4 regions of the Halomonas sp. C22 genome follow, and region 4 is predicted to be linked to each of the others. Evidence: predicted binding sites of a transcription regulator. Region 4 holds the regulator's gene; each other region holds the start of a gene.

Region 1 (7,817 bases), on a different contig from region 4:
CCGAAGTCTTTGATAGCCACGGCAGCGCTTTCTCGCTGAAAGTTTCTGAAAAACTGCTGGATGTGCAAAGCCCCTACCAGCACCTGGAAGTGTACGCCACCGAGACCTACGGCAACCTGATGGTGCTGGATGGCTGCGTGATGCTCACCGACCGCGACAACTTCCTGTATCACGAAATGATCGCCCACCCGGCGCTGTTCACCCATCAGGACCCCAAGCGCGTGGTCATCATTGGTGGCGGCGACTGCGGCACCTTGAAAGAAGTGCTGCGCCATCCGGGCGTCGAGAAGGTCACCCAGATCGATATCGACGAGGAAGTCACCAAGGCCGCCGAGCGCTTTTTCCCCGAACTCGTGGAAGCCAACGGCGACCCCCGCGCCGAGCTGCTGTTTGCCGACGGAGTGAAGTGGGTGGATGACGCGGCCGACGAGAGTATCGACCTGCTGATCATCGACTCCACCGACCCGGTCGGCCCGGCCGAAGGCCTGTTCAAGACCGACTTCCTGAAACGCTGCCACCGTATTCTGAAAAGTGGCGGAGTGATGGTGCAGCAGAGCGAGTCGCCGCTTTACCATAGCGGTTCGATCATTCGCGAACTGCGCAACGACATGCGCGAAGCGGGCTTCGACAGCGTGGCCACTTTGCCCTTCCCCCAACCGGTCTACCCCTCTGGCTGGTGGAGCGTGACGTTGGCAGGTAAAGGCACCAGCGTTGAAAGCTTCCGCGAAGAAGCTGCCGCCAGCCACGAAATGCCGCTACAGTACTACACAGCAGAGGCCCATCGTGGAGCCCTGGCGCTGCCCCCCTTCATGCGCAAAGCCTTTGCGTGAGATCGGGCATCGTTAGTGGAAAAGCCGGGCGCTGCTCGGCTTTTTTTATGCGCGCAGATCAGCGCGCTTCGACGTCAAGGAATCACACATGAAGAGTGTTCGTTGGTTGGGAGTAGGGGCCAGCCTGTTGGCACCGGCCATCGCCATGGCCAGCACGCTGGACACCGTCCAGAATCGCGATAGCCTGCGTTGCGGCGTGAATGCCGCCCAGCCCGGTTTCTCGTCACTGGATGACGACGACCAGTACCGGGGCTTGGATACCGACATCTGCCGCGCCATTGCCGCCGCCGCGCTAGGCGATGCCAACAAGGTGGACTTCGTGCCGCTGGACTCCGTGGAGCGCTTCACGGCCCTTCAGTCCGGTGAAGTGGACGTGCTGTCGCGCACCACCACCTGGACCTCCAGCCGCGATACCACGCTGGGCATGCACTTTACCGGCGTCAGCTATTACGACGGCCAAGCCTTCATGGTCGCCAGCGACCTGAACGTACAGAGTGCCAAGGAGCTAGACGGCGCCGCGGTATGCACCCAATCGGGCACCACCAGCGAACTGAACCTGTCCGATTACTTCAGGGTTCACGGCATGACCTATGATGCCGTGGTCTTCGACTCTCCCGAGCAGTCGATTGCCGGGTTCGAAGCAGGCCGCTGCGACGTGCTGAGCTCCGATGCCTCGCAGCTCTATGCCCAGCGGATGCAGCTGGCCGACCCCGACATGGCCGCGGTGCTGCCCGAGATCATCTCCAAGGAGCCGCTGGGCCCGGCCGTGCGCCAGGGCGACGATCAGTGGTTCAATATCGTCAAATGGACGCTGTTTGCCATGCTCAATGCCGAAGAGCTGGAAGTCACCCAGGCAAACGTGGACGAGCAGCTCGACAGCGACAACCCTGACGTGCAGCGCCTGCTGGGCCAGGATGGCGATTTCGGCAGCCCCATGGGCATCAGCGCCGACTGGGCCTACCAGGTCGTCAAGCAGGTAGGTAATTATGCCGACGTCTATGACCGCAATGTCGGCTCAGGGTCGGACTTCAACATTGCCAGAGGCCTCAACGGGCTCTGGAAAGACGGCGGTATTCAGTACGCCCCGCCGATTCGCTGACCGACGAGCCTACGGCCACCTGCCCACACCGGCGGCTACGCACCAAAACGGAGCATCGCGTAGCCGCTGGAGCACTTTTTTGCACCAATACTTTCGTTAAATTCGCTGATTTTACGTTGAAAACCGCTGAATTTGCCGACATATCTTTTTTGGCACCTTCCTTGCTAGCTTTTAGGCATGCATCGACATGCATAACATCATTAAATCGAGGAAGGGGAACACACATGGTTAACAAGAAACACCTGGTACTGCTTGCCTCTGCGGGTGCAATTACGCTGGCCGGTATCGCTACCGCGCAAGCGAACACATTAGAAGAAACGCGCTCTCGCGGTGCCGTACAGTGTGGCGTTAGTGATGGCTTGCCAGGTTTTTCCGCGCCGGACGATAGCGGCGAGTGGCAAGGTCTTGATGTTGACGTATGTCGTGCCGTGGCTGCCGCCGTATTGGGCGATGCGGACGCCGTTAACTACATTTCCCTGAACGCCGTCGAGCGCTTTACCGCGCTGCAGTCTGGCGAAGTCGATATCCTGTCACGTAACACCACCTGGACCACCACCCGTGACACCACGCTGGGCCTGAACTTCACCGGCGTGAACTTCTACGACGGCCAGGGCTTCATGGTCTCTACCGACCTGGGCATCTCCAACGCCTCCGAGCTGGATGGCGCTGCGATCTGTATCCAGTCCGGCACCACCACCGAGCTGAACCTGGCTGACTACTTCCGCGCCAACGGCATGGAATTCGATCCCATCGTTTTCGATACGTCCGAGCAAACCGTGGGTGGCTTCCAGGCGGGACGCTGTGACGTTCTGACCTCTGACACTTCTCAGCTGGCCGCACTGCGTATTCAGCTGGACGACCCGTCTGCTGCCATGATCCTGCCCGACGTCATCTCCAAGGAGCCGCTGGGCCCCGTGGTACGTCAGGGTGACGACCTGTGGTTCAACATCGTCAAGTGGTCTCTGTTCGCCATGATCAACGGTGAAGAGTACGGCGTGACCAGCGAAAACGCCGAAGAAATGCGCGGCTCCGACAACCCGGACGTGGCTCGCCTGCTGGGTCAGGACGGCAACTACGGTGAAGGCATGGGTCTGGATGCCGAGTGGGCCTACAACATCCTGAGCCAGGTAGGTAACTACGCAGAAAGCTTCGAACGTAACGTCGGCATGGATTCACCGCTGGAAATCGAACGGGGCGTCAACGCTCTGTGGAACCAGGGTGGCTTCCAGTACGCACCGCCGATTCGCTAAGCGTCTCGCTTGACCCCGGCCCGCCGGCCCTTGCCATCAACACTCAAGGGTATCGGCGGGCCATTTGATTGACCTTCCGTGTAGCGGAGACGCCATCCATGTCCGTAAGACCTAACGCTCGCCCCGTTGGCCAAAAGCCTCCGTTCTGGCGAGACCGCGCAAAGCGTGCGCTGATCTTTCAGTTTTTACTCATTGCTGCCGTTATTGCGTTTCTGTTCTATATCGTCGGTAATGTTCAAGACAACCTATCCTCTCGCGGGATCACTACCGGGTTCGGTTTTCTTAACAACACCGCAGGCTTCGGGATCGTTCAAAGTCTGATCGACTACTCCTCCCAAAGCACCTATGGCCGCACCTTCTTCGTGGGCCTGCTGAATACTCTGCTGGTGGGCGCACTGGGGGTCATTGCCGCCACCATCATCGGTTTCATCGTCGGGATTGCCCGTTTGTCGCCCAACTGGCTGATCGCACGACTGGCCACGGCGTATATCGAAACCTTCCGTAACATCCCGCTGCTGCTGCAGATTTTCTTCTGGTACTTTGCCGTATTGCGTACACTGCCCAGCGCCCGTGACAGCCTGGCATTCGGTGAGGTCATCTTTCTCAACGTGCGCGGCCTGTATCTTCCCGAGCCGTTATTCGAGTCCGGGTTCGGGCTGATTCCGGTCACGTTCATTGCGGCGATCATCGCCAGCATTGCGCTGGTGATCTGGAACAAGCGCCGTCAGGAGGCCACGGGGAAGCGCCTGCCAGCCTACTGGATCTCCTTCGCGATGATTTTCGGCCTGCCCCTGCTGGTGATGTTTGCCACCGGCGTGCCGATCACCTGGGATGTCCCCGAGCTGCGCGGTTTCAACTTCCGCGGCGGTGTCACCGTCATTCCCGAGTTCCTGGCGCTGTGGTTCGCGCTTTCGATTTATACGGCTGCGTTCATTGCCGAAATCGTGCGCTCCGGCATTCAGGCCATTTCCCATGGCCAAACCGAGGCCGCACAAGCGCTGAGCCTGCCGCGTAACCTGGTGCTGCGTCTGGTGGTCATTCCGCAGGCACTGCGGGTCATCATTCCCCCGCTCACCAGCCAGTACCTCAACCTGATCAAGAACTCGTCGCTGGCCACCGCCATTGGCTATCCGGACCTCGTTTCGGTCTTTGCGGGCACCACGCTGAACCAGACAGGCCAAGCCATCGAGGTCATTGCCATGACCATGGCGGTTTATCTGACCATCAGTCTGCTGGTCTCCATGTTCATGAACTGGTTCAACGCCCGTGTGGCGCTGGTTGAACGCTAGGCCGTTGGCGAGGACATTCCCATGATTCACAACCGAACGATGATCGAGCCAAAGCCGGCGCCCAGTAGTTCCGTGGGCCCTGTGGCATGGCTACGCAGCAACCTGTTCAACGGCCCGATCAACACGATCTTTACGCTGATCGGCCTGTATATTCTCTACCTGCTCGTGGTTCCCACGGTGCAATGGGCGTTCATCAACGCCGACTGGGTAGGCACCTCCCGCGAAGACTGCTCCCGGGAAGGCGCCTGCTGGGTGTTCATCAACGCACGCTTCACCCAGTTCATCTACGGCTTGTACCCGCGCTCGGAAATCTGGCGTGCCAATATCGTCTTTGCCGGGTTCTTCACCCTGATTGCCTGGCTGGCGATTCCACGCCTGCCCTTCAAGCGCTGGGTGGCCGTGTTTGCGCTGGTCGGCTTCCCCGTGATCGCCTACGTGCTGCTGCACGGCGGCTATTTCGACCTGCCGCGTGTGCCGACCCATCGCTGGGGCGGCCTGATGCTGACCCTGCTGCTGGCCACCGTGGGCATGGTAGGTGCGCTGCCGATCGGTATCGTGCTGGCCCTGGGGCGGCGTTCGAACATGCCCATCGTCAAGAGCTTCTGCGTCATCTTTATCGAGTTCTGGCGTGGCGTGCCGCTGATCACGGTGCTGTTCATGGCCTCGGTGATGCTGCCGCTGTTCATGCCTACCGGGGTCAGCGTGGACCGTCTGGTACGCGCCCTGATCGGCCTGACGCTGTTCCAGAGCGCCTACATGGCCGAAGTCATTCGCGGTGGTTTGCAGGCCATTCCCAAAGGCCAGGAAGAAGCCGCCGCCGCCCTCGGCATGACCTACTGGAAGCGCATGGGTCTGATCGTACTGCCCCAGGCTCTGAAAATGATGATTCCTGGTATCGTGAACACGTTCATTTCGTTGTTCAAAGACACTACCCTGGTCATGATCATCGGGCTATTCGATCTGCTGGGGATCGTGCAAGCGGCACTGGCCGACTCGCGCTGGCTGGGCTTCTCGCTGGAAGGCTATGTCTTTGCGGCCTTCATGTTCTGGATCTTCTGTTTCAGCATGTCGCGCTACAGCCAGTATCTGGAACGCAGGCTACACACCGGCCACAGGCGTTAACGCCGCTTTTATCAACGATTTTTTAGCAGGATAGTGACATGACACAAGCAGCTTCCCATAACCCTGGCACCGGTACTTCGGATCTGATGGTCGAAATGCGCGGCGTCAACAAGTGGTACGGCGATTTTCACGTGCTGCGCGACATCTATCTGGAAGTGAAGCGCGGCGAACGGATCGTCATTTGCGGGCCGTCCGGCTCGGGCAAGTCCACCATGATTCGCTGCATCAACCATCTGGAAGAGCATCAAAAGGGCGAGATCGTGGTCGGCGGCGTGCCGCTGACCCAGGACGTGAAGCGTATCGAGCAGATTCGTCGCAGCGTTGGCATGGTGTTCCAGCACTTCAACCTGTTCCCTCACCTCACCGTGCTGGAGAACTGCTGTATCGCCCCTATGTGGGTACAGAAAAAGCCGCGCAAAGAAGCCGAAGAGCAGGCCATGCGCTACCTGCAGCGGGTACGCATCGCCGAACAGGCCAAGAAATATCCCGGCCAGCTTTCCGGTGGTCAGCAGCAGCGGGTCGCCATTGCCCGCTCGCTGTGCATGCACCCGGACGTCATGCTGTTCGATGAGCCGACCTCGGCCCTTGACCCGGAAATGATCAAGGAAGTACTGGACGTCATGATCGAACTGGCCGAAGAGGGCATGACCATGCTCTGCGTGACCCATGAAATGGGCTTCGCCAAGACCGTGGCCGACCGCGTGATCTTCATGGACCAGGGCCAGATCATCGAAGAAAACGCTCCAGAGCCGTTCTTCAACAACCCGCAGTCCGAGCGCACCCAGCTCTTCCTGAGCCAGATTCTGGGGCATTGATTCGACTGCCAGCGCGTCATAATGCGTAACGTGGGCCTCAGCTGAGGCCCATTTTCATGGCCCTTCTGAATACCCCACATCACACCAGAGAGTCATCATGGAAAAACTGTTCATCGACCGCGCCCCACAGCCCATTGCGCCGTTCTCTCACGCCTGCCGCGTGGGCGACCTGGTGTTCATCACCGGCCAGATGCCGACCGTGCCGGAAACCAACGAAATGCTGCTGGGCACCTTTACCGAACAAACCCATCGAGTCATGCAGAACCTGGCCATCGTGCTGGAAGAGGTGGGCAGCAGCTTCGAGTACGTGGTGCAGTCACGGGTTTTCATCACCAACATGGGCCACTTCGATGAAGTGAACCAGGTCTACGCCAGCTACTTCGAGAAACCGCTCCCCACCCGTACCTGCATCGGCGTCACCGGCCTGGCAGGCGGTGCCGACGTGGAAGTCGACATGATTGCCTGGATTCCCCCCAAGGAAGGCGCTTAACCGCCTACCAGCGTGATGCTGGCCGGGGCCAGCGCGAGCTGCTCACGGTGCTGGGTCAATGGCTTTCCTGCCAGCGCCGTGAGCAGGATCTGCAGCGGGTCGCCATGGCTCACCACCAGCACCGTTTCCCCTTGCCAGCGCTGCTCCAGTGCTTCCAGCGTCGCGCACATGCGCGCTGCCACGCTGGTGAGCGGCTCTACCTGCCACTGCCGATGCGCGGCACTCTGGGTATCCTGCGCCCATACCTCGGGGTAATGGCTATCTGCCTGGCCTTCCAGCTCGCCAAAATGGCGCTCTCGCAAGCGCTCGTCGATGGCCATGCCCAACCCGAAGGCGCTGGCCACTCGGGCGGCAGTTCGAGTCGTGCGTAAAAAGTCCGAATGCACCACCTGGGTGGGCACCGGCCAACGCCAGTCCACCAGTGCATCGTCCAACTGCCGTTCGCCTTCGGGCGACAATCCATAGGCGTCTATTCCACGCTCGGGGGTGCTGATGATTCGCCCCTGCGCGTTGGCCTGGCTGTGGCCATGGCGCATCAGCAGATAACGGTTGCGCCAATGGTAGGAGGGGGTCAGGAAAGTGTTTGACATATCTTTGTAACAAACCCTAGATTGAGAATGCTCGTTTTCGAAAAATAAACATCTGCGTCTTCAAATGTCCATTAGCGAAACGCACGCTGATCGCAACACCACCTTGCAGCGATGGTGGGCATCACGCAACAACAATAACGCACATAAGAGGCTTCTCATGAAAACGCCATCCTGGCCCAAGCGTCCGCTGGCTCTGCTCACTGCGGTCTCGCTTCTCCCCATGGCACTGCTTGCCAGCCATGCCCAGGCCGACTGCGAACGCGGCGCCCTGGACGCACTCTACTGCGACGAGAATGGCGACATGGTCGCCGACCGCCCGGCCGATGAATCGA
Region 2 (7,817 bases), on a different contig from region 4:
GTTCGGGGTCACTCAGCGCTTCCGACGAGATATGAAAGCGCTCGGGAGAGGCATCGGACGCCACCAGGCCCGCCAGCAAGATATCGTCCATCACGAACGCAGACGCCTGCTCGGCAGCTACCATGGTGAACGCTTCGTCGTGGGAGCGACTCAGCATGACCGAGATATTGAGGCCTTGCTCCCGGTTCATGGCATTGAGCTGCTCGATATTGAGCGTCCCTGTGGTCGATACGACGCTGCGTCCTGTCAGGTCTTCGATGCGATCCAGCGCATTCTTCGTCAGCGACACATAGCGGGTAGTACTGAAGTAATGGGGGTAGGAAAATGCTGCCTGCCGACGCCGCTCTGCGGTATTGGTCGTCACCCCACACTCAAGGTCGATATCGCCCTTGCTCAGCAGGATGAAGCGGTTGGCGGGCGTCACCGGCACGAAGGTAACTGCCAGCGCAGGCCCACCCAGCCGAGCGCTGATGCTGTCGACCACTGCTTGGCAAATATCGATGGAGTAGCCGATGGGCCGCCCTTCCACCACGTAGGAGAACGGCTCCTCGTGTTCTCGGTGCCCAATCAGAATGGTGTGATCCTGCTGAATGCGCGCAAGCGTCGAGCCTGTCTGGGCGCTGGCCATGCCCATGGCCAGCAGCAGCAAGCCCATCAACGCGATATACCGCCCGATCACGCTACACATCATGGCTGGTTCCCATGGTCATGCCGCTACTGAACACCTGATAACGCCCTCGCCCCATGGCCTTGGCAGCGTAAAGCGCCACATCGGCACTGCGCAACAGCGTATGGCTGCTTTCGCCATCCCGTGGGGCCAGGGCAATCCCGATGCTGACCCCGATCTGGACGCGCTCTCCCTGCAGGTCAAAGGGTTCGCGCAGCGCAGCGACCAGCCGCCCTGCCCGTACACTGGCTTCGTCCAGCGCATGGTGGTGAACAGGCTGGAGAATCGCGAACTCATCGCCCCCCAGGCGCGCCACCATCTCACGCTCGGCCAACAGCCGCTGTACCCGTCGGCTGGCCTGGATCAGCAGTTCATCCCCGGCGGCATGCCCTAACGTATCGTTGACGGCCTTGAAGCGATCCAGGTCAAAAATCATCACATTGAAGCGCTCGCCTCCCGACAGCTGCGCGACGGCGACCTGCAAGGCCTCGTTGAACTGAACACGGTTAGGCAGCTTGGTCAGCGCATCGTGGTGCGCCAGGTGCTGGAACTTGAGCGCCTCCTCCTTGACCTCCAGCAGCAGCTCGCGCTCGACGACTTTTTTGCGTAACGCTTCAATGGCCTGGGCCATACAGCCAATCTCATCCTGGCGCTGTGTGTAGGGCGTTGTCTGCTCGGTTCGATTATGAGAAATATGCGTCAACGCCTTGATCAGACGCGGCACGGGCTTGAACAGCTGATGCATCAGCAGGCTCAGCAGCAAGGGCGTGGCCAACAGCACGATGCCCAGTGAGGCGACGACTTTCAGCAGTAGCTCGCGGTGCACCTGATACAGCGTCGCCTTGGTGCCAATGGTGGCAACCGACACCCCCCATAACTCCCCCTGAGGAGACACAATGGGCAATGCGCTGATGAAGTGCTCCTGCTCGCCAAGCCGGGCAAAGCCCACGTACAGCTCACTGCCAGAAGCAGCCAGCGACAGCTCTGGGACGTGGGGGAGTTCGAGCGTGGTCTCTTCACCGTGGTGGGCATCGGCGACCATGGCGAAGCCGCCATCTGGCAAACGTGAAAACAGCCAGACGTTGTGGCGCGTTTGCGCACTCGCCAGCGCCAACACATCCACAGGGCTGAACCCCGTACTGAGCACCGAGTCTTCATCCCCAATGGGCTGTTCGGACACCAGGTGCGTCACTTGGCCTGAGAGGTCCGTGCGTACCGCGACATTCGTGTAGATACGCCGAATCGTGGCGCTCACGATCTGGGCATTCACCAGCGCTTCCCGGGCCCACTGTTCGCGTGCACTGCGCTCCACGATGGCAAAGCCCAGCAAGGCCCCCATGGAGTAGGCAAAGACTACCCCCAGCACCATGAATACCGCCACTTTACCGACCAGCGTCCGGTACCAGGGCAACCGGACGGCTGGCGACGGTGGCTCTTCCGAGCTTGATGGTTTCATATTGGCCGACTCCCCCTCAGCCACGTCTTGCCACATCGCCCATTGCTGATCATCGATCCTGTCAATGGCACGTTAGCGCCACGCCATTCAGAGCGCTCGTTACCTTGTGGTGCGCGTGCGCGCTCGTTATTCCTGTCTTCTTTTCGCAAACTACCATTAAAGACGCGCACGAGTAGCTAAAAATTTAAACGTTTCTTGTTACCTGACCACGCCTGATTGGCATGCGGCTTGCTGCATCTTTCTTGACCATGACACGCGACGACGTATCGAAGGGGAAAAAGATGCACCATTCAGACTACCCACTTAGCGAAGTACCCCTCCAGGCTCGGAAAGGGCTACTCTCTACCTCAGCGGTACTGCTTGGCTTTACCTTTTTCACCGCCACCATGTGGGCGGGTGGCTCCCTGGGCCAAGCCTTCCCGATTGGCCAGTTACTGTGGATTATCGTGGCAGGCAACCTGCTACTGGGTATCTACGCAGCAACGCTGGCTTATATCGCCTGCCAGAGCGGCCTGAATGCCGTCCTGATGGGACGGTTCTGCTTCGGCGAAAAAGGCAGCAAACTCTCTGACATTATCCTCGGCTTCACGCAGATTGGCTGGTACGCCTGGGGAACCGCCACGATAGCTCTGGTACTGGTACGCACCACGGGGATGCCTGAATGGCTGGAAATCCCCTTGATGGTGCTGTTTGGCTTTGGATTCTGCGTGACCGCCATGATCGGCTATCGAGGCATGGACTGGCTGTCGCGCTTCGCCGTACCCGCCATGATGCTCTTCATCTTGATCAGCCTGTTCACCGGGCTGGTCGATGTGCGCGGCTTTGCAGGATTAAGCCAGCAAACGCCAACGGAAAGTATGAGTGTCGCAGCGGCGATCACCGTGATTATCGGTACCTTCATCAGCGGTGGCACCCAGGCGACCAACTGGAGTCGCTTTGCCAGGACGCCGAAAGTTGCGGTGATCGCAACGCTGGCCGCTTTTTTCATTGGCAATGGATTGATGGTGCTGACCGGTGCCTTGGGCACGATGATTTACCAGCAGGCAGATATCGTCGATGTTCTCATTGCCCAAGGCTTTCTCTCCCTCGCGGTATTGATGCTGTTCCTGAACATATGGACGACCCAGGACAACACGATTTACAACTTCGCCGTGGCGGGATGCAACTTGCTGCGCACCGAAAAGCGCCGCTTGGTCACCGTCAGCGGCGCCGCCATTGGTACCGTGCTGGCGGTAGGTGGCATGTACAACCTGCTCATTCCATTTCTGGTGCTGCTCGGCACGTTTATCCCTCCCATGGGCGGGGTGATCATGGCTGATTTTTGGCTCAAGCACCGAGGCCGCTACCCTGCTTTGGCCTCTGCGCAGCTACCCGATTTCAATCGGCGTGGCCTCGCCGCCTATGCCATTGGTGCCGGGGCTGCCTATTTTTCTCCGTTACTACCGCCGCTGGTGGGAGTCGCAGTCGCGGCAGGCAGCTACGCCGTGCTGCTACGTATGAAGCACGCTACGCTGGGTGATAGCTTCCCATCGACGGCCAAACAATAAGTGAGCACCTGTTTATGAACATGCAGATCATCAATGCCCGCCTTCGCCAGCGCCCTGGGCTTTATCGGCTGGACATCGAGAACGGCGTCTTCACCGCAATCACCGCTCAGGATGCGCCGCAAACGGCAGGCGAAGGCCAGAGGGATGCGGGCGGCAAACTGCTGTGTGCGCCGTTTATCGAGCCGCATATCCACCTGGATGCGGCCCTGACCGCTGGCGAGCCTCACTGGAACCAGAGCGGCACGCTGTTCGAGGGCATCGAACGCTGGGGGGAGCGTAAACCGTTGCTCGACGAGGCGGACATTCGGGAGCGCGTACTGAAGACCCTCAACCTGTTGATCGGCAACGGCGTGCAGTTCGTGCGCACCCATGCCGACACCAGCGACCCCAGCCTAGTAGGCCTGAAAACCCTTTGCACACTGCGAGACGAGCTGAAGGACAAAATCGACATTCAGGTGGTGGCCTTCCCGCAGGATGGCCTGCTTTCATTCCCCGGCGGCGACAAACTCATGGAAGAGGCGCTGGAGTTTGGCGCCGATGTGGTAGGCGGCATTCCTCACTTCGAGTACACGCGAGAGTTGGGCGTGGCGTCCATGAAGCGCGTCATCGAACTGGCCATCAAGTACGACCGCCTGGTGGATGTACACTGCGACGAAATCGATGATCCCAACTCGCGGTTTCTCGAAGTGCTCGCTTGTGAGGCACTGTTTCATGAGCTGGGCAGCCGCGTGACCGCCAGCCACACCACCGCCATGCACTCCTACGACAACGCCTACTGCTCGAAGCTGTTTCTGCTGCTCAAGCGCTCGGGCATCAACTTCATTTCCTGCCCCACCGAGAGCATCCACCTGCAAGGGCGCTTCGACACCTACCCCAAACGGCGCGGCGTAACACGCGTCAAGGAACTCAACGAAGCCGGTATCAACGTCTGTTTTGCCGAAGACTCCATCTTCGACCCCTGGTACTCGCTGGGCAACGGCAAACTGCTGCGAACGCTGGATTTTGGCCTGCATATTTGCCAGATGATGGGCTATCAGGACTTCAGCCAGGCGCTGTCGCTGATCACCGACAACAGCGCCCGCACGCTCAACATCGAGGCACGTTACGGTATCGAGGTGGGCAAACCCGCCAGCTTCAACCTGCTGGATGGAGAAGACGACTACAGCGTGCTACGCAACCAGGGTGACGTACTGCTCTCCGTCCGCCACGGTGACATCATCATGCAGCGGGAGCCCGCACGCATCGTGACGCCACCGTGGCTTGGTTAGGGCTTGCGGCAAAAACCATCCACTAAGTGGCAGTGTAAAAACGTTTACTTTATGTCGAGCAAATAGCCATAAAACGCCGTATTGCGCTGCCAGCCCAGTGACTCGTAAAGCGCCTGGGCGCGCTGATTCTCTACCTGTGTCATGAGGATCAAGCGTGCGACTCCATGCTCCTGGGCCAGCCTGGCGGCGGCTTCCATCAACGCTCTGCCGGTGCCTTGCGTGCGCGACGCTGGCTGCACGAAGAGGTCATTAAGCGTCCACCGAGCATTCAGCCCCACGGTGGAAACACCCGGATAGAGCTGCACGAACCCCGTCAGTGAGCCATCGCTCGCCTCACTGACGAGAATGTAGGAGTCGCCCAGCCCCATCCGCAATTCGAGAAACCTCCGTGCAGCCAGCAAGTCGCTGGGCTGTTGGTAAAATTGGCGATAGCCATCGAGCAGCTCACTCAAGGGAGCCAGGTCATCAAACACCGCTGGACGAATCTGGGTCATGTCATTGCCTCGATAGTCATGGAGTAATGCCCCAGTCTGCCGCTATAGTGGTTCCTTAAAAAGAGCCACTTTGCACCCTTTCAGGAGAACCAGTGAAACAGAGCGCCAGCGACAGTGACTGGATCATCGACGCATTGGCCTTGCGCATGCATCAACACGCAACGCGATCACTCAGTCAGCGGCTATACCATCCGCTCAAGGAGTGGGTACGCCAGGGTAAACTCACGGCGGGCCAGCGGCTGCCTTCGTCACGTCACATGTCGGATGCGCTGGGCGTCAGCCGCAATACCGTCCTCGCGGCAACGGACAGGCTGCTGGCCGAGGGGCTGCTGGTGGCACGCCAAGGGGCGGGGCTTTACGTAGCGCAGTTGCCTCGCGTGCTGGATACCGAGACCACACCGCCTCCAAAGGCCGTTCACTACTCTTCCCGCGGGCGCACCCTATTGGCGCTGAGCAAGACGCTCAGCAACGGCTACCGAGCGTTCTCACCCGGCGTACCCGCCCTGGACCTGTTTCCTGAAGCGCAGTGGCAACGGCTTGTGCGCCAGCATCAGCGCAACGCCGATGTGGCGTGGATGGATTATCAGACCGGCGGCGGGCTGGCAGCATTGAAAGTGGCGATCAGCGACTACCTGAGGCTCTCTCGAGCGGTACGCTGCCAGCCTGAACAGGTCATCATCACTCAGGGGGCACAGCAAGCCTTCGAGCTGATCACCCAGCTACTGACCGACCCTGACGACGCGGTCTGGATGGAAGAGCCTGGCTACGGCGGTGCCAAAGCCTGCTTTCTGGCAGCTGGGCTCGATGTCACGCCCGTTCCCGTTGATGCCGATGGGCTCGACCCGGCCTTGGGCGAAAAAAGTGCTCCCGCCCCTCGACTGATCTATACCACCCCCTCCCATCAATACCCCACTGGCGTGACCATGCCCGTCACTCGTCGGTTGGCACTGCTGGACGTCGCCGAACGCTGCGGCGGATGGATCATCGAAGACGATTACGACAGTGAGTTTCGCTATGACACCCCACCGCTCCCATCACTCCAGGGGCTGACCGAACAGGCGCCGGTCATTTATGTGGGCACGTTCAGCAAAGTCCTGTATCCCGGTTTGCGCCTGGGCTATCTGGTCGCCCCGCCTGAACTCGCTCCCGATGTGTGCCGGGCCCAGGCCCGTTTACATCGAGAGGGTCACTACCCACTCCAGTCGGCACTGGCCGCCTTCATGGCCAGTGGCCACTTCACCCGCCATATCACCCGCATGCGGACGGCCTACCGTCACCGCCAAAGCTGTTTACGCGCCGCCTTGGCCCCCGCCGTTGCGGCAGGTTTACGGTTATCGGAGGGGCATGCTGGCATGCACTTGCTGGCCGAGCTGAGCAGTATCGAGGAGGAAACGGCTCTGGTCAGTCATGCTGCCCAGGCGGGCATTACACTGTCGCCACTGTCACATTACTACCTTTCCGCCAACAAGCGATTCGGTTTGGTGCTTGGCTATGCCAGTGCCAACGAACAGACCCTGGCCTGGGCAGGACAGTGGCTGAGCAACGCGTATCTGGCCCATCAAACCCGCACTCCCGACACGCCACTTTCCCGCGATGGTCACAAGACCAACGTATTCTAGGGGGGCACTCTTGTAGTAGTGTAGCGTTCTTTATACGCTCATTTATAAACCTGATAGAAAGGGAACGGCCGTTCCCCATGGGGTCAAGGTGGCTCAATTGCTCTCTTCACACACAGAATCGCGCGCCTCGGTCTACAAGGCCTGGAGCGTGCATGTCTTCACTGCCAGCGGTGTCTTGCTGGGCACCATGGCGCTGTTGGCGCTGATCGATAACAACCCCGTGGCCTGCCTGCTGTGGCTAGGCGCCGCCATGATGGTAGACGGCCTGGACGGCACCCTGGCGCGCAAGTATGAAGTGAAGACCATTCTGCCCCACTTCGATGGCTCCACGCTGGATATGGTGATCGACTATCTCACCTGGGCATTCATCCCGGCGCTGTTCATCTACTTTTTCGTCGAGCTGCCCACCCACTTCGAACTGCTCTCGGTCTTCATCATCCTGCTCTCCTCCATGTTCTGCTTTTGCAACGTGAACATGAAAAGCCAGGACAACTACTTTGTCGGTTTTCCTGCTGCCTGGAACATCATCGCCGCCTACTTCTACATTCTTGATTTTCCGCCGTTTGTCACCTTCGCGATCATTCTGCTCATGGCGGCCCTCACCGTCACCCGCATGAAGTTTCTGCACCCTTTCCGGGTACGGCAATTCATGCCGCTGAACATCACGGTCACGCTGGTGTGGTGTGTCTGCACGACTTCGCTGATTCTCTCGAACCCCACCCATGCCGCCTGGGCCTTGTGGGGCTGGGTGCTGACATCGGTCTAC
Region 3 (7,817 bases), on a different contig from region 4:
GTCATTCTAGGGGGCGTTTTACTGGGCTATATCGTGGGCGTCATTCCTGGCTTGAACCGTTCGGTCGCCATTGCCATTGCCATACCGCTCACTTTCTACATGTCGGCCTATGCCGCCATCGCCTTTTTGATTGGCCTTTCAAAGGGCACGGCGGCGGGCAGCGCCGTCTCTGCCATTTTGCTCAACACCCCAGGCGAGCCCTCTTCTGCAGCCACCTGCCTGGATGGCTACCCCATGGCCAGCAATGGCCAGCCGCGCAAGGCGCTCAAGGTAGGGCTCTTGGCATCGGTGGTCGGCGACCTGCTTTCGACACTGCTGCTGATCGTCGTGGTCATTCCCTTTGCCTCGATTGCTCTCAAGTTTGGCCCTTATGAACTGGCTGCCATTCTCATTTTTGCACTGGTCTTCATTGCCGGGATGGCCGGAGGCTCTTTTTTAAAGGGCATGGCCGCCGGAGGCATGGGCGTTATTTTAGGAACCGTCGGGTTAGACCCGGAAACCGGCGCCATGCGCTTTACGTTTGGCTACGCGGAGCTGATGGAAGGCGTGCCCATTCTCCCTTTGGTCATCGGAACTCTGGCCCTCTCCGAAATGTTCGTACAACTGGAAGCTTATCGGCGTAATAAAGGCGCCAGCTCCGTCAAGCTTGGCCATAACCCCGAAGACGACCTCTCCTTTAAAGAGTTTAAAAGCACCTTGCCGACCATCTTTAAAAGCACCGGCGTCGGGGCTTTCGTGGGCGCGCTGCCGGGCCTGGGGCCATCGGTAGGCTCGTTCATGGCGTACGGGCTCGCCAAACGCGGCGCCAAAGACCCGGATAGCTTCGGCAAGGGCAACCCCAATGGCATTGCCGCCGCCGAGGCCGCCGACAACGCCGTCATTCCCGCCAGCTACATTCCGCTGTTCGGGCTGGGTATTCCCGGCAGCGTGTCGGCAGCGCTGCTGGTGGGTGCTTTCATGATCCACGGTATTCAGGTCGGCCCGCTGATGCTGCGCGACCATCCCCAGATGCTGTTCACCATCTTTGCCGGCATGGTGGTCGCTAGCCTGATCATGCTGGCCGTAGGCTGGTACGGGCTGCGTATCTTTGCCCGCGTCACGGATGTGCCGCAGAACATCGTCATCCCCGTGGTGATCTTTCTCTGCCTGGCTGGCATTCAAGTGCAGGGCTACGGCACGTTTGGCCTGCTGACCGTGTTTGGCTTCGCGATCTTCGGCTATTTCCTGAAGAAGCATGACTACTCCTTCGTGACCTTTCTGGTCGCTTTCATCGTCACACCCATGCTGGAGATGAACCTGCGCCAGTCGGTCATTCTTTCCGGGGGCGACATCGGCATTCTCATGCAGCGCCCCATTGCACTGACGTTTGTGGTCGCCACTGGCCTGCTGGTACTGCACCTGCTGTGGAGCAGCTATCGCCAGTACCGGCAGCGTCGGCAACACGGCTAAACCGAGCAACCTTCACTACCAAGAAAAAACCATCGAGGAAACCACCATGAAAAAGCATCTTCTGACCACCGCCATCGTTTCGGCAGCGCTGACCCTGGCCGCTGGCACCGCCCAGGCCAATGACTTCCCCAGCAAGCCGCTGACCATGGTCGTCGGCTTTGGCGCAGGCGGCAGCACCGATATTCAAGCGCGTGTACTGGCCAACGTACTGGAAGAAGAGCTGGGCCAGCCGGTGAACGTGGTCAACCAGCCGGGTGCTGGCGGTGGCGTGGCCTTGACTCGCCTGGCCAACAATAACGACGAAGGCTACACCTTTGCCTTTGGCACCTCCATGACCATCACCTACGGCCCGTTGGCTACGGAAACCGCCTACCAGCTGGACGACTTCCGCTACGTGGCGGGCGTGACGCTGGGCCAGTCGGCCATCGTGACCGGCGAGAACCGCCCCTTTGGTGACAGCTGGGAGTCGCTGGTGGAGTATGCCCGCGAAAACCCCGGCACCAGCTATGCCACGCAGACCGCCCTGGACCGCATGATCATCGAGTACATTGCCCAGCAGGAAGGTCTTGACCTGCGCATCGTGCCCACAGCGGGCGGCGCTGGCATGGCACCGCTGATTCTTTCTGGCGACGTCGACTTCGCCTACAGCGGTGGCACCCACTCCGGCTACGCAGAAACGGGTGAAATGCCAGTACTGCTGAGCCTGGCAGAAGACCGTCTGGTAGCCTTCCCGGATGCGCCCAGCCTGCAGGAAGCCGGTTATGACATCAACCCGGCTGAAATTCGCGTGGTCATGGTGCCCAACAACACTCCGGATGCCCACGTAGAGCGCCTGGCAGAAGCACTGGAAGCCGCTACCCAGGATGAGCGCTTCATCGAGATCACCGAAGAGCGCATTCTGATGCCGGTGGTGTACCTGTCGGAAGAAGACGTCACCCAGACCCTCACCGAGCAGACCGAAAGCTACAAGGCGCTGATCGAAGAGCTGGGCGGCGTACCGGGCGCAGACGACTAAGCTGCCCCGCATGCCGTGAACAGGATGGCATGAAAAAGCCCGCTGACCGTGTCAGCGGGCTTTTTAGTGGTTCCGAGCCGGGATCGCCGAGCCTACGGCGATCAACAGCCTACTCGTCGGCAAGCGCGGGCAGCAGCGTCTTGAGCTTGCGCGTCAAGGTATTGCGCCCCCAGCCCAGCAGCTCGGCCGCTTCCCCCTTGCGCCCCCCGGTGTGCTTCAGGGCGGTTTCGATCAGGATGCGCTCGAAGTCCGGCACCGCTTCTTCCAGCAGGTGCGTATGCCCTTCGGCCAGGGCGTGGTCAGCCCAATCCCGGAAGGCCGAACGCCAATCACCGTAAGCGCCCCCTTCCGGCGCGCTGACCGAGCGCAGCTCAGGTGGCAGGTCCTCGATCAGGATCTCCCTGCCAGACGCCATCACGGTGAGCCAACGGCAGATATTTTCCAGCTGGCGAACGTTACCCGGCCACGGCAACCGAGTCAGGTGGGCCTCTGCCTCGGTGGTCAGCACCTTGATATCGGTGGATAGCTCCTTGGCCGCCTCCGCCAGGAAATGGCGGGTCAAGCGGGGGATGTCTTCACGGCGCTCGGCCAGGCGCGGCAGGTGCACCCGAATCACGTTCAGGCGGTGGAACAGATCCTCACGAAAACGCCCTTCATCCACCAGGGATTCCAGATTCTGGTGGGTGGCAGCAATGATCCGCACATCCACCTTGACCGGCGTATGGCCGCCGACCCGGTAAAACTCGCCATCGGCCAACACCCGCAGCAGGCGCGTTTGCGTCTCGGCGGGCATGTCGCCGATTTCATCCAGAAACAGCGTACCGCCGTTGGCCTGCTCGAAACGCCCCTGGCGCTGCTGGGCGGCGCCGGTAAACGCGCCTTTCTCATGGCCAAACAGTTCCGATTCGATCAGATCACGGGGAATCGCCGCCATATTGAGGGCAATGAACGGCTTGCCGGAGCGCGGGCTGTGCTGATGCAGCGCCTGGGCCACCCGCTCTTTACCGGTGCCCGACTCCCCATTGATCAAGACCGTGATATGAGAGTGCGACAAGCGCCCGATGGCGCGAAACACCTCCTGCATGGCAGGCGCTTCGCCGATGATCTCGGCGCTCAGCCCTTCCGGCACGCTGACCGGCCGCTGCCGCTCGCGGGCATGGGCCACCGCGCGCCGCACCAGCGCCAGCGCTTCGTCGACATCAAAGGGCTTGGGCAGGTACTCGAAAGCCCCCCCTTGGTAAGAAGCCACCGCGCTATCCAGATCCGAGTGGGCGGTCATGACAATGACGGGCAGGTCGGGATGGGCGGCACGCACGCGGGACATCAGGTCGAGGCCGTCGATTCCCGGCATGCGAATATCGGTGACCAGCACGTCCGGCGGGTTTTCCAGCAGCCGAGCCAGCGCCGTATCCGCCCGCTCGATACACTCTACATCCAGGTCGGGTTGCGCCAGCGCGCGCTCCAGCACCCAGCGGATAGCGCGGTCATCATCGACGATAACCACCCGTGCAACATCGGTACGTGTCGCCTCAGTCATGACGCATCTCCGGTAAATTAATAACCAATGGAATCAGTAAACGAAATTCGGTGTGTCCGGGTCGGGAATCGCATTCGATCAATCCTTGATGTTGGTGCAAAATTGACTGAGCAATCGACAGTCCCAGGCCGCTGCCTTCCGCGCGACCTGACACCATGGGGTAGAAGAGCGTTTCGCGAAGCGCATCGGGAATGCCGGGGCCGTTATCGATGACACCCACCTCACTGACCAGCCGATGACGCTCGGCCCCCAGAGTGAACTGGCGGCGGGCACGGGTGCGCAGGGTCAGCGTGGGGGACGGCGTGTCGGCTTCGCTCATGGCCTGTACCGCGTTGCGGGCCACGTTCAAGACCGCCTGAATCATCTGCGACTCGTCGCCAGAGAGGTCGGGCAAGCTGGGGTCGTAATCGCGATGAACGGTGACCTGCGGGTGCTCGGCCAGCAATAGCGCACGCACGCGTTCCAGCACTTTGTGAATGTTCACCGGCTCATGCTTGATGATGCGATTGGGGCCCAGCATGGAGTCCACCAGATCGCGTAGACGATCCACTTCCTCGACGATGATGTGGGTAAACTCCCGCAAGGCCGGGTCGTCCAGGTCGCGCTCCAGCAGCTGCGCCGCACCGCGGATACCGCCCAAGGGGTTTTTCACCTCATGGGCCAGCCCGCGGGCCAGTACCTTGATGGTTTCCTGGCGGGTGGTCAGCGCTTCTTCTCGGGAAATCTGCATCAGCCGGTCGCGGGGCTCCACCTCCAGCAGCAGCTCTTCGGCAGACAGCGGCGTCACGGTGTAATCCACCGTCAAGGGTTCACTGTTGAGCGGCGTAATACGCGCTTCGCGTTGGGTGTAAGGGTGAAACGCATCGCGTGCCTTGGCCAGCACGTCATCGATACTCTCATCGCCGCCCAGCAAGGTATCCAGACTGATGCCTTGTACGCGGCTGAAGCTCACCGCCAACAGCGCCTCGGCGGCCGGATTCATCCAGCGAACCCGAAGTTCGCCGTCCAGCAGCAGTACCGCCGTGGTGAGGTGTTCCAATAAGCGCTGATACATGGCGTGTCCTGAAGCGTCGCTAACCGTTGCGTTAGAGATTTAGCTGAGGAAGTGCAAAAAGCGCGCCAAGTTACCCAAAACGACGCCATGCACGGCTTGGGGGCAGCCTGCCGGTGCCGCTCGGGCATTTATAGCGCACGGGCAGGGAGATTTAGCCAGCCTGATGCACCATTATAGTGCATTGCATTAATCGGCGATAAAAATCGTCACCTGATCGGTGCGATGTTGAATACGCCCCTGACTGTCCAGCAGCTCTGCCTGCAAACGATGCTGCCCTGGGGGCAGGCCTGCCAGCCAAAAAGCATCGCTGTGCAGAGGAGATTGGCTAAGCTCGCCGTTGACGAGCAGCTGGATCTGGTGGTCCTCGCGCAGCGCAGGGGAAACGCTGACCTCCACGGGCGTCATGCCACCGCGCAGCGACGCCCCTGGCGCGGGGGCAACGATGACGAACCGGTCATAAGGCATGAACGGCTGGCCCGGACGCCCCAAAGGCCGTGCCGCCGAAGGCGCGGCTGGGCGGGTGGCGGCAGGCAAGCTGGGCAAGGGCGCCAGCCGCAGCACTTCGCCTCCGCGCTCGGGGTTATCGGTAAACGTGACGTTGCCCTGGGCATCGACGATGCGGTACACCGTTTGCGCCTGGGCAGCGCTTACCCACAGGCAGGCAGCCACGAAAACCCCTGTGGATAATATGGCTGACCATGCAACACGCCGCTTGCTCACCACGCTGTCTCCTCACCTATGCTGCCCATAAAAAAACCCCGCCGAAGCGGGGTTTTGGCTCGTCACACCGCAAGGGTGATCTTAGCAGTCATGCCATCAGCTTAGCAGCTGTAGTACATGTCGAACTCGATCGGGTGAGTCGTCATGCGGATACGCTCAACGTCTTCCATCTTCAGTTCGATGTAGGCGTCGATCATATCGTCGGTGAACACGCCACCTTCGGTCAGGAACGCACGGTCAGCATCGAGTGCTTCCAGTGCTTGATCCAGGCTGTTGGCCACTGTCGGTACGGACTTGCCTTCTTCTGGCGGCAGGTCGTACAGGTTCTTGTCCATGGCATCGCCAGGGTGGATCTTGTTCTTGATACCGTCGATACCCGCCATTAACATCGCTGCGAACGCCAGGTAGGGGTTGGCAGTCGGGTCAGGGAAGCGAGTCTCTACACGCTTGCCTTTCGGGCTGGCAGTGTAAGGAATACGGATAGACGCAGAGCGGTTACGAGCACTGTAGGCCAGCATGACCGGCGCTTCGAAGCCCGGTACCAGACGCTTGTACGAGTTGGTAGAAGCGTTGGTGAAGGCGTTCAGAGCACGGGCGTGCTTGATGATACCGCCGATGTAGTACAGCGCCATTTCAGACAGGCCAGCGTACTCATCGCCCGCGAACTGGTTCTGACCATCTTTCCAGAACGACTGGTGTACGTGCATACCAGAACCGTTGTCGCCTACCAGCGGCTTCGGCATGAAGGTAGCGGTCTTGCCGTAAGCGTGCGCCACGTTGTGGATCACGTACTTCATTTCCTGAACTTCGTCGGCCTTCTTCACCAGCGTGTTGAACTTCACGCCGATTTCGTTCTGACCGGCGTTGGCCACTTCGTGGTGGTGTACTTCGACAGTCTGGCCAATCGCTTCCAGGGTGTTACACATGGCACCACGGATATCGTGGAAGCTGTCGACCGGCGGAACCGGGAAGTAGCCACCCTTGAGGCGCGGACGGTGACCCAGGTTGCCAGTCTCGACCTTGCTGTCGGTGGCCCAGGCGCCTTCGTCGGAAGTGATCTTGTACATGGATCCTTGAATGTCGGACTTCCAGTGCACTTCGTCGAAGATGAAGAATTCGGGCTCGGGGCCGAAGAACGCAGTGTCACCCAGGCCAGTGGACTCGAGGTAAGCCTCGGCGCGCTTGGCGATGGAACGCGGGTCACGGTCATAGCCCTGCATGGTGGCAGGCTCGATGATGTCGCAACGCAGGATCAGGGTAGCGTCTTCGGTGAAGGGGTCCAGGAAGCCGGTGCCGTCTTCCGGACGCAGGATCATGTCAGACTCGTTGATGCCTTTCCAGCCATTGATGGAAGAACCATCGAACATCTGGCCGTTTTCAAAAAACTCTTCGTTCACGTCACGCGCAGGCACGGTCACGTGCTGCTCTTTACCGCGTGTGTCGGTGAAACGCAGGTCTACCCACTTAACGTCATGTTCTTCGATTAGCGCAAGAGTCTTGGCTGACATAGTGTCCTCCGGTATGAGCGTGGCTTAGAGCTTGAAACAATAAGCTATCGATAAAAGTGTTATTCAACAAATCGTCTACATGCCTTGGCACGTGGCGCGTTTGTCTTTTTTGTTCGCTTTACGTTTGCTTGACCATGGATAACAAATCGCCCAGCGATCATTTCAGACCGGCTATCGTTGTAGCACGCCAAGCGGCTTCTGCCTATGGCCTGCTAGCGACTGACAAACGGCCCATGAAACTGTTCATGAAACTGCCTACGAAGCTGTCACGAAATATAAGCACGTAGCATGCCAACTTTGCACCAATATGGCTTTTAAAAAAATAACAGCATGATTCAAAAAGCAAAAATCATTTTCTCCGATGCCTCCTGATGTAGCATTTACCCACTACGCTACTGCATAGAGCACGTCTCAAGCTCAATATGCACCAAAAAAATACAAAAAATTCCCTTATTGCACAAAATCAGTGCATAGCAAGGCAGTCTATTTTTATGCTTTTCTCCACCATTTCTCCTTGCTACGAAAAGAAACCAA
Region 4 (7,817 bases):
ATTTTGCTAACGCCGGGTGGTCTCGATCTGGAAGCCCTGGATACGGGCCTTGGCTACGCCATGGGGGCAGGCATCGATTATGCTGACCTTTACTTTCAGCGCACCTGGCAGGAGGGGTGGGTGCTGGAAGACGGTGAGGTCAAGGAAGCGAGTTACAACATCGATGGCGGGGTCGGTGTGCGGGCGCTGGCCGGTGAAAAAACCGGCTTTGCCTACTCCAACCAGATTACTGCCGATGCTCTGATGGATACCGGACGCACCGCGTCGGGCATCGTGCGCAGTGGCAAGCAGTTGCCTGGCCAGCGTGTCGTGCCGGTAAGCGCAGCGGCGCGCTATGCAGGTATCGACCCGCTGGCAGGGCTGAGCGCCGAGGAGAAGGTGGCCATGCTGAAGCAGGCCGACCGCGTCGCGCGCGCTGCCGACCCCAGCATCAGCCAGGTCAGTGCCTCGCTGTCCGGCACCTACGAAGTCGTGCTGGTGCGCGCTAGCGACGGTACCCTGGCGGCGGACGTGCGACCGCTGGTACGTTTCAATGTCAGCGTGATCGCGGCCAAGAATGGCCGTCGGGAGCGGGGTAGCGCCGGTGGCGGTGGGCGCTACTCCATGGCTCGCCTGCGCGATGAGGGGGTGGCCGAGCGCTATGCCCAGGAGGCCGTGCGTCAGGCGCTGGTCAACCTGGAAGCGGTGGATGCACCCGCTGGACAGATGCCCGTGGTGCTTGGCGCTGGATGGCCTGGCATCCTCTTGCACGAGGCGGTCGGGCACGGCCTGGAGGGTGACTTCAATCGCAAGGGCAGCTCGGCTTTCGCCGGGCGAATGGGTCAGCGCGTGGCGGCCAAGGGCGTCACCGTGGTAGACGATGCCACGGTCATGGATAGCCGCGGGGCGCTCAGCGTCGATGACGAGGGCACGCCGGGCCAGTACACCCCTCTGATCGAGGATGGCATTCTCACCGGCTACATGCAGGACAAGCTGAACGCGCGATTGATGAACATGGCGCCAACCGGGAACGCGCGGCGTGAGTCCTTTGCCCACCTGCCGATGCCGCGTATGACCAACACGGTGATGCTGGCCGGGCAAGATGCGCCGGAAGACATCATCAAGAGCGTCAAGCGCGGCCTTTACGCGGTCAGCTTCGGTGGCGGGCAGGTAGATATCACGTCGGGCAAGTTCGTGTTTTCAGCCAGCGAAGCCTACCTGATCGAAGATGGCCGCATCACCTCGCCAGTCAAGGGCGCCACGCTGATCGGCAATGGCCCTGAGGCGATGGGACGAGTGTCCATGATTGGCCATGACCTGGCCATGGATACCGGGATTGGGGTATGCGGCAAGGAGGGCCAGGGCGTGCCGGTAGGCGTTGGGCAGCCCACCCTCAAGCTGGACGAGCTGACCGTCGGTGGCACGCAATCCGGCTAGTCAGACAGCGCAGCTCGTCATCGTTGGTGTGGGGGTCAGAGCGCCAGCGTATCGCGCAAGTGCTTGAACAGCTTGCGCGCGCTGGTCGGCGGTTTACCTTGCTCACGCTCCTTGCGGGCGTTACGCACCAGCTGACGCAGGGTCTGGCGGTCGGCATCGGGGTAGTCGGCAAGGAACAGGTCGACGGCGTCGTCACCCTCGTCGACCAGCCGATCACGCCATTTTTCCAGTCGATGAAAGGCATGGTCGCGCTGCTCTTTCTCTTGCTCGATGGCATCGAATACCCCCTGGATGGCGGCTAGATCCTCCTTGCGGATCAACTTGCCCACGTACTGCATGTGGCGGCGGCGGCCTTCATGGGAGCGGATGCGCGAGGTTTCCTCGATGGCCCGCAACATATCGTCAGACAGCGGAAAGCGGGCTCGTTCGGCGGGTTTCATGGCAATCAAGGTTTCGCCAAGCGCCTGAAGAGCATGCATTTCACGCTTGAGCTGGGATTTACTGGGACGCTCTTCCTGCTCGTCAATATCGAGGGGCTCGGGGCGTTGCTTAGGCATACAGACACTCACTGATTTGGATTCGTCGGCAGCATTATATCAGGCTGCGACCATAACATTGATTCGCCAATGCAATTGAGGCGAAAAGGAGACCACATGGCACAGGCATTTGATGCAGCAGCGCAACAGGCGCTACTGGCGCAGCGGGCGGAAGAAGCCCTTGGCCTGGCGAAAACGCTGGGCGCCGATGCCGCTGAAGTAGGCGCCAGTGTCGACCAGGGGGTGGGCGTCAGCGTACGGCTCGGCGAGGTCGAGACCGTCGAGCTTTCCCGTGACCAGGGAATCGCCATTACGGTCTACGTTGGCCAGCGCAAGGGGAGCGCCTCCTCCACGGATGCCAGCAGCGCCTCGCTGCGCGCCACGGTGGAAAAGGCCCTGGCAATTGCGCGCTATACCGGCGAAGACCCTGCTGCCGGGTTGGCAGACGCTGCGCTGATGGCGACCCGGCTGCCGGATCTCAAGGTGCACCACCCGTGGGCGCTCTCGACCGAGCAGGCCATCGAGCTGGCGCTGCGCTGTGAACAGGCGGGGCGCAGCGTGTACGGTATTCACCAGTCCGAAGGTGCCTCGTTGTCCAGTGGCGAGGGCGTGCGGGTCTACGCCAATAGCCATGGCTTTCTAGGTACCCAAAAGGGCAGCAGCCATTCGCTGTCCTGCATGCTGATCGCCCAGGATGACAAGGGTATGCAGCGCGACTATGACTACACGTCGGCACGCAATCCCGTACAGCTGCGTGACCCGGAGGACGTCGGGCGCGAAGCGGCCGCACGCACCCTGCGGCGGCTGGGTGCGCGCAAGCCGCCCACCGGTACGTTTCCCGTGCTGTTCGACCCAACCCTGGCCGCAGGCCTGGTAGGCCACCTGATGGGCGCGTTGGCGGGCGGGGCGTTATATCGTGAAGCATCGTTCTTGTGTGATCGCCTGGGCAGCCCGCTTTTCCCGGAGTGGATGGGGCTGGAGGAGCGCCCCATGGAAGTCGGCGCCACGGCCAGCTCGCCCTTCGACGCCGAGGGTGTGCAGACCCGAGATAACCGTTTCATCGAGCAGGGCAGGATCGCCAGCTACATGCTGTCTGCCTACAGCGCGCGTCGCCTGGGTATGCAGTCGACGGGGAACGCTGGCGGAGCGCGTAACCTGCGTCTGTTGGCCCCGCTGACACCGCGTCACGAGCTGTTGCAGCAGATGGGGCGGGGTATTTGGGTCACCGAGCTGATGGGGCAGGGGGTCAATGCTGTGACGGGTGACTACTCTCGCGGTGCGGCCGGTTTCTGGGTGGAGAATGGCGAGGTACAGTACCCCATCGAAGAGTTCACCATTGCCAGCAATCTCAACACCATGTTCGCTGGCCTGATGGGGATTGGCGATGATACCGATACGCGTGGCAGCATTCATACCGGCAGCTGGCTGGTGGACGCCATGACGGTGGCGGGCAGCTGACGAGGGTTACTGATCCTCGTCGAAGCGGGCGTCGAACAGGGCCTGGATGGCATCGAGGGCCTGGTCGGCGTCTTCACCTTCTGCGGTAATGGTGAGTGACGTACCGCAGGGGGCCGCCAGCATCAGCAGCGACATGATGTTGGCCGCATCGGCCTTTTGCTGCTGTTTGTACACGTGAATGCGGGCTGAAAACTGCTGGCCGCACTTGACCAATTTGGTGGCGGCGCGGGCATGAAGGCCGCGTTGGTTGGTCAGCGTTAAGGTTCTTTCAGGCACTCTGGTTCCTTTTTGCCGAGTGATATCAGGGCGACGTCGTGTCGCTGGGAGGGGTGGAAGAAGCGGCATCGACGGTAGCGGGTAATTCGCTCAGCGTGTACTGCAAGCCCAATTCCCGGTGTCTGAGCTGAATAGCGCCAGTGCGCTTGACCAGCGATTGCGCCAGTTGCTCGACCATGTAGACAGAGCGATGCTGTCCGCCGGTACAGCCAATGGCCACGGTCATATAGCTGCGTTGACTGCTTTGGTAAGCAGGTAGCCATTTCTCCAGCCAGGCATGAATATCGTCACGCATGTCATCGACGATGGGGTAGCCACTCAAGAAGGCCTTGATGTTGGCGTCGCGTCCGGTGAACTGCCGCAAGCTGGGGTCCCAATAGGGGTTGGGCAGGCAGCGCACGTCGAACACGATATCGGCATCCATGGGTACGCCCCGTTTGTAGCCGAAAGATTCGAACGTCAGGGTCAACTGGTCACGCCGCTGATGAGCAACCTGATCGGTGATGCGGCGGCGTAGGTCGTGTACCGAAAGACGCGACGTATCGATCAGCAGGTCAGCCAGGTCCCGAATCTCGAGCAGGGTTTCTTCTTCCTTGTTGATGGCCTCTTCCAGGGTCATGTCGCTATCCCGCGTCAGCGGGTGGCGCCGACGGGTGGCCGAGTAGCGCTCCAGCAGAATGCGAGCGTCCGTGGTCAGGTAGATGACCTGAAAACGGATCTGACGCTGGCGTAGTTCTTCCAGCAGAGCAGGCAACTGTTCCAGTGCAGTAGGCAAGTTGCGCGCATCGATGCTGACGGCCAAATGAGTACGCCCCCCCTGTTGACGCAGTTCATCGACCAGCGAGCCCAGCAGCATGGCAGGCAGGTTGTCGATGGCGTAATAGCCAAGATCTTCCAGAGCCTGTAGGGCGATGGACTTACCGGACCCTGAACGGCCGCTAATGATCACCAGCTGCATAGCGCATCTCTCTTGGCTTGAGAAGGAATAGGGGGTTACCGACGGCCTTGCTGCCCGGCAAAGGCTGCGCTAGGCAGCCTGCTCGCGAATCTTGTCGGTCAACAGCGTCAGCAGTTCACGCTGGCTGCTGACATTGCGCAATTGCTGACGTGTGGCTGCGTCGTTCATGATCGTGGCGACCTGACCCAATAGCGCCAAATGCGTATCATCGGCTTCTTCGGGTACCAGCAGCACGAACACCAGATCGACGGGGTCACCATCGATGGCATCGAAGTCGACGGGTTCGGCCAGCTTGAGAAAACCGGCAATGGGCGTGCTGCAGTGAGGACTGCGTGCGTGGGGAATGGCCACGCCATTGCCGATGCCGGTACTGCCCAGCCGTTCACGGCCAATCAATCGACTGAAGACTTCCTGGCTATCCAGGCTGGGCGTGTTTTGAGCGATAAAGGTGCTGAAAAACTCCAGCACCCTTTTTTTGCTGCCCCCGGGCACGTCGTACAGCACGCGCTCCGGGGGGAGAATGGTTTCCAACGTCATCGGGTTAACGCACGCCAGCGCCTTGGGCGCGGGCTTGTGCTTTTTCCTTGTGTTTTACGAGCTGACGGTCGATTTTGTCCGCCAGGGCGTCAATGGCTGCGTACATGTCGTTGTCCAGCGCTTCGGCATGAAGGTCGGCTCCTGCTGCGTGCAGGGTGCAGGCGGCTTGCTGGCGCTCCTTTTCAACAGATAAGGTGACCTGGACGGTCGTGATGTTGTCGTAGTGACGTTCAACGCGTTCCAGCTTTTCGTTTACGTAGTCACGCAAGGCGTCAGTCAGTTCAACGTGATGACCAGTGATGTTTACTTGCATTGACGTGCTCCTTATCCATCGGACTGTACTTCGATTGTAACCCTTTTTGGGCCATTGCAAAGCCCTCGTCGAGAGTTTGTTGGGCGAGAGCGTTTAACTAGCGTAAACGACGGCGCTCACTCGACGAAGGTATACCCATCGACTCACGGTACTTGGCCACGGTGCGGCGGGCCACGGTAATGCCGCCCGCTTCCAGCAGGGTGACCAGACGGCTGTCGGAGAGTGGCTTGCCCGGAGGCTCGTCCTGAATCAGTTTCTTGATGCGTGCTCGAATGGCCGTGCTGGAATGGCTGTCGCCACCTTCCTGGCCGCTGACTTGGCTGGAGAAGAAGTACTTGAGCTCGAACACCCCGCGCGGGGTATGAATGTATTTCTGGGTAGTGACCCGCGAGATGGTCGATTCATGCATCTCCACCGCTTCGGCGATATCGGCCAGAATCAGCGGTTTCATGGCTTCTTCGCCATGCTCCAGAAAGCCGATCTGCCGAGCAATGATCTCGCGCCCCACGCGCAGCAGGGTGTCGTTGCGGCTCGAAAGGCTTTTGATCAGCCAGCGAGCCTCCTGGAGATGCTCTTTCAGAAACTGGTTGTCCTGGCTCTTGTCGGCGCGTTTGATCAGGCTGGCGTAGTCGGGCTGAATACGCAGTCGAGGCAGCGCTTCCGGGTTGAGTTCCAGGTGCCAGCCCTCGTGATCGTGGCGTACCACCAGATCTGGCGTGACATAGCTGTCGTCGGTGATGCCGTAGGCGCTTCCAGGCCTGGGGTCAAGGCTGCGAATTAAACGGATGACATCGTCCAACTGCTCGTCGTCGAGGCTCAGGCGTCGCTTTAGCAAGCGCATGTCGTCCTTGCCGAGAGCTTCGAGAAACTGGCGTACCAGGCGTTTGGCAGGCATCAGCAGCGGGGTGTCTTCGGGCAGCGAGGCCAGCTGCAGCATCAGGCACTCCCGCAGGTCACGGGCAAATACTCCGGTGGGTTCAAACTGCTGAAGGCGCAGCAGGGTGTTTTCGACCTCGCGCTGGCTCAGGCCGTCGTGGCCTTGTGCCTTGAGCCCCTCGCGAATGTCGTTGAGAGGCTGGGTCAGGTAGCCGTTGGCATCCAGCGCATCGATGAGGCTTTCGGCGATGGCATGTTCACGGGAGGAGAAGTCGGTCATGGCCAATTGCCAAAGCAGGTGACCGTGCAGGCTCTGCCCCGCCGCCTGACGCTCGAAGTCCGGGCCTTCGCTGCTGCCGCCCATGCTCCCCATGTCCTGGTACGTGTCGGACCAGTCGCTGTCTACGGAAAGCTCGCTGGGGATGCTGTCTGCCCACTCGGCTTCCTGAGGCTCGCTGACGGCCTGTTCGCCAAACTCATCTTCCTGCTCGAGCATGGGGTTGGCATCCAGCGCCTGCTGAATTTCTTGACGAAGGTCCAGCGTCGATAGCTGAAGCAGCGCAATGGCCTGCTGCAGCTGAGGTGTCATGGTCAGCTGTGTGCCGATGCGCAGTTGAAGAGAAGCTTTCATGACCATCTGAGAACCACTCGTTAATCAGAAAGCTCCACCCTAGAGCGACTCTCCGTTTGGTGCAAGTGCAATAAGCATGCCACTAAATAAAATGTCTTCGTGGGCCATTGTTTAAAGCCGGAAGTCGGCGCCCAGATAGACGTCGCGTACCTTCTGGTTATTGAGGATTTCCTGGGGGTTTCCACTGGCGATGATGTGTCCGTCGCCAACAATGTAGGCAATATCGCAGATATCCAGAGTTTCACGCACGTTGTGGTCGGTGATGAGGACGCCAATATGACGCTTCTTGAGGGCGCGTATGATCGATTTGATATCGCCCACGGAAATGGGGTCGACGCCGGCAAATGGTTCATCCAGCAGAATGAAGGCAGGTTCGGTGGCCAGCGAGCGAGCGATTTCCACCCGCCGCCGCTCGCCGCCCGAGAGGCTCATGCCCAGGTTGTCGCGAATATGGGTGATGTGAAAATCTTCCAGCAGAGATTCGAGCTTGGCTTCTCGGCTGCTGCGGTCGAGCTCACGACGCGTTTCCAGAATGGCCATGATATTGTCGGCCACCGACAGTTTGCGAAAGATCGATGCTTCCTGAGGCAGGTAGCCGATGCCTGCCAGGGCACGCTCATGCATCGGCGCCCGGGTCAGGTCGAGATCGTCGATGCCCACTTTGCCAGCATCGGCCTTCACCAGGCCGACGATCATGTAGAACGAGGTGGTCTTGCCTGCGCCGTTGGGGCCTAGCAGGCCAACGACACTGCCTTGGGCAATTTCCAGGTTGATATCCTTGACCACGCGGCGGCGCTTGTAACTCTTGGCCAGATG

The links. Region 4 encodes sigma-54, which starts transcription at its own class of promoters, with help from an activator protein. Its sites were predicted from a motif close to TGGCACNNNNNTTGCTNT; they were not measured.
Region 1: FEU76_RS06120 (amino acid ABC transporter substrate-binding protein) is a predicted target of sigma-54. The motif match lies at 2,080-2,097, and genes of this name have one in related genera.
Region 2: codB (cytosine permease) is a predicted target of sigma-54. The motif match lies at 2,341-2,358, and genes of this name have one in related genera.
Region 3: glnL (nitrogen regulation protein NR(II)) is a predicted target of sigma-54. The motif match lies at 5,106-5,123, and genes of this name have one in related genera.

The regions. Positions count from the first base shown of each region.
Region 1 covers NZ_VBVC01000002.1:600,027-607,843, forward strand. The annotation lists gene speE (polyamine aminopropyltransferase) at 1-830, shown strand, start outside; gene FEU76_RS06115 (amino acid ABC transporter substrate-binding protein) at 919-1,929, shown strand; gene FEU76_RS06120 (amino acid ABC transporter substrate-binding protein) at 2,154-3,179, shown strand; gene FEU76_RS06125 (amino acid ABC transporter permease) at 3,278-4,468, shown strand; gene FEU76_RS06130 (amino acid ABC transporter permease) at 4,490-5,590, shown strand; gene FEU76_RS06135 (amino acid ABC transporter ATP-binding protein) at 5,677-6,405, shown strand; gene FEU76_RS06140 (RidA family protein) at 6,503-6,895, shown strand; gene FEU76_RS06145 (histidine phosphatase family protein) at 6,892-7,485, opposite strand; gene phnD (phosphate/phosphite/phosphonate ABC transporter substrate-binding protein) at 7,643-7,817, shown strand, end outside.
Region 2 covers NZ_VBVC01000002.1:282,599-290,415, forward strand. The annotation lists gene FEU76_RS04555 (amino acid ABC transporter substrate-binding protein) at 1-691, opposite strand, end outside; gene FEU76_RS04560 (GGDEF domain-containing protein) at 681-2,123, opposite strand; gene codB (cytosine permease) at 2,405-3,670, shown strand; gene codA (cytosine deaminase) at 3,685-4,938, shown strand; gene FEU76_RS04575 (GNAT family N-acetyltransferase) at 4,983-5,432, opposite strand; gene pdxR (MocR-like pyridoxine biosynthesis transcription factor PdxR) at 5,579-7,051, shown strand; gene pcsA (phosphatidylcholine synthase) at 7,149-7,817, shown strand, end outside.
Region 3 covers NZ_VBVC01000010.1:127,117-134,933, forward strand. The annotation lists gene FEU76_RS16385 (tripartite tricarboxylate transporter permease) at 1-1,449, shown strand, start outside; gene FEU76_RS16390 (tripartite tricarboxylate transporter substrate binding protein) at 1,496-2,464, shown strand; gene ntrC (nitrogen regulation protein NR(I)) at 2,574-4,001, opposite strand; gene glnL (nitrogen regulation protein NR(II)) at 3,994-5,055, opposite strand; gene FEU76_RS16405 (DUF4124 domain-containing protein) at 5,242-5,724, opposite strand; gene glnA (glutamate--ammonia ligase) at 5,877-7,283, opposite strand.
Region 4 covers NZ_VBVC01000006.1:151,146-158,962, forward strand. The annotation lists gene tldD (metalloprotease TldD) at 1-1,416, shown strand, start outside; gene yjgA (ribosome biogenesis factor YjgA) at 1,452-1,973, opposite strand; gene pmbA (metalloprotease PmbA) at 2,070-3,410, shown strand; gene FEU76_RS12910 (HPr family phosphocarrier protein) at 3,417-3,686, opposite strand; gene rapZ (RNase adapter RapZ) at 3,712-4,644, opposite strand; gene ptsN (PTS IIA-like nitrogen regulatory protein PtsN) at 4,714-5,181, opposite strand; gene hpf (ribosome hibernation-promoting factor, HPF/YfiA family) at 5,186-5,494, opposite strand; gene FEU76_RS12930 (RNA polymerase factor sigma-54) at 5,592-7,007, opposite strand; gene lptB (LPS export ABC transporter ATP-binding protein) at 7,113-7,817, opposite strand, start outside.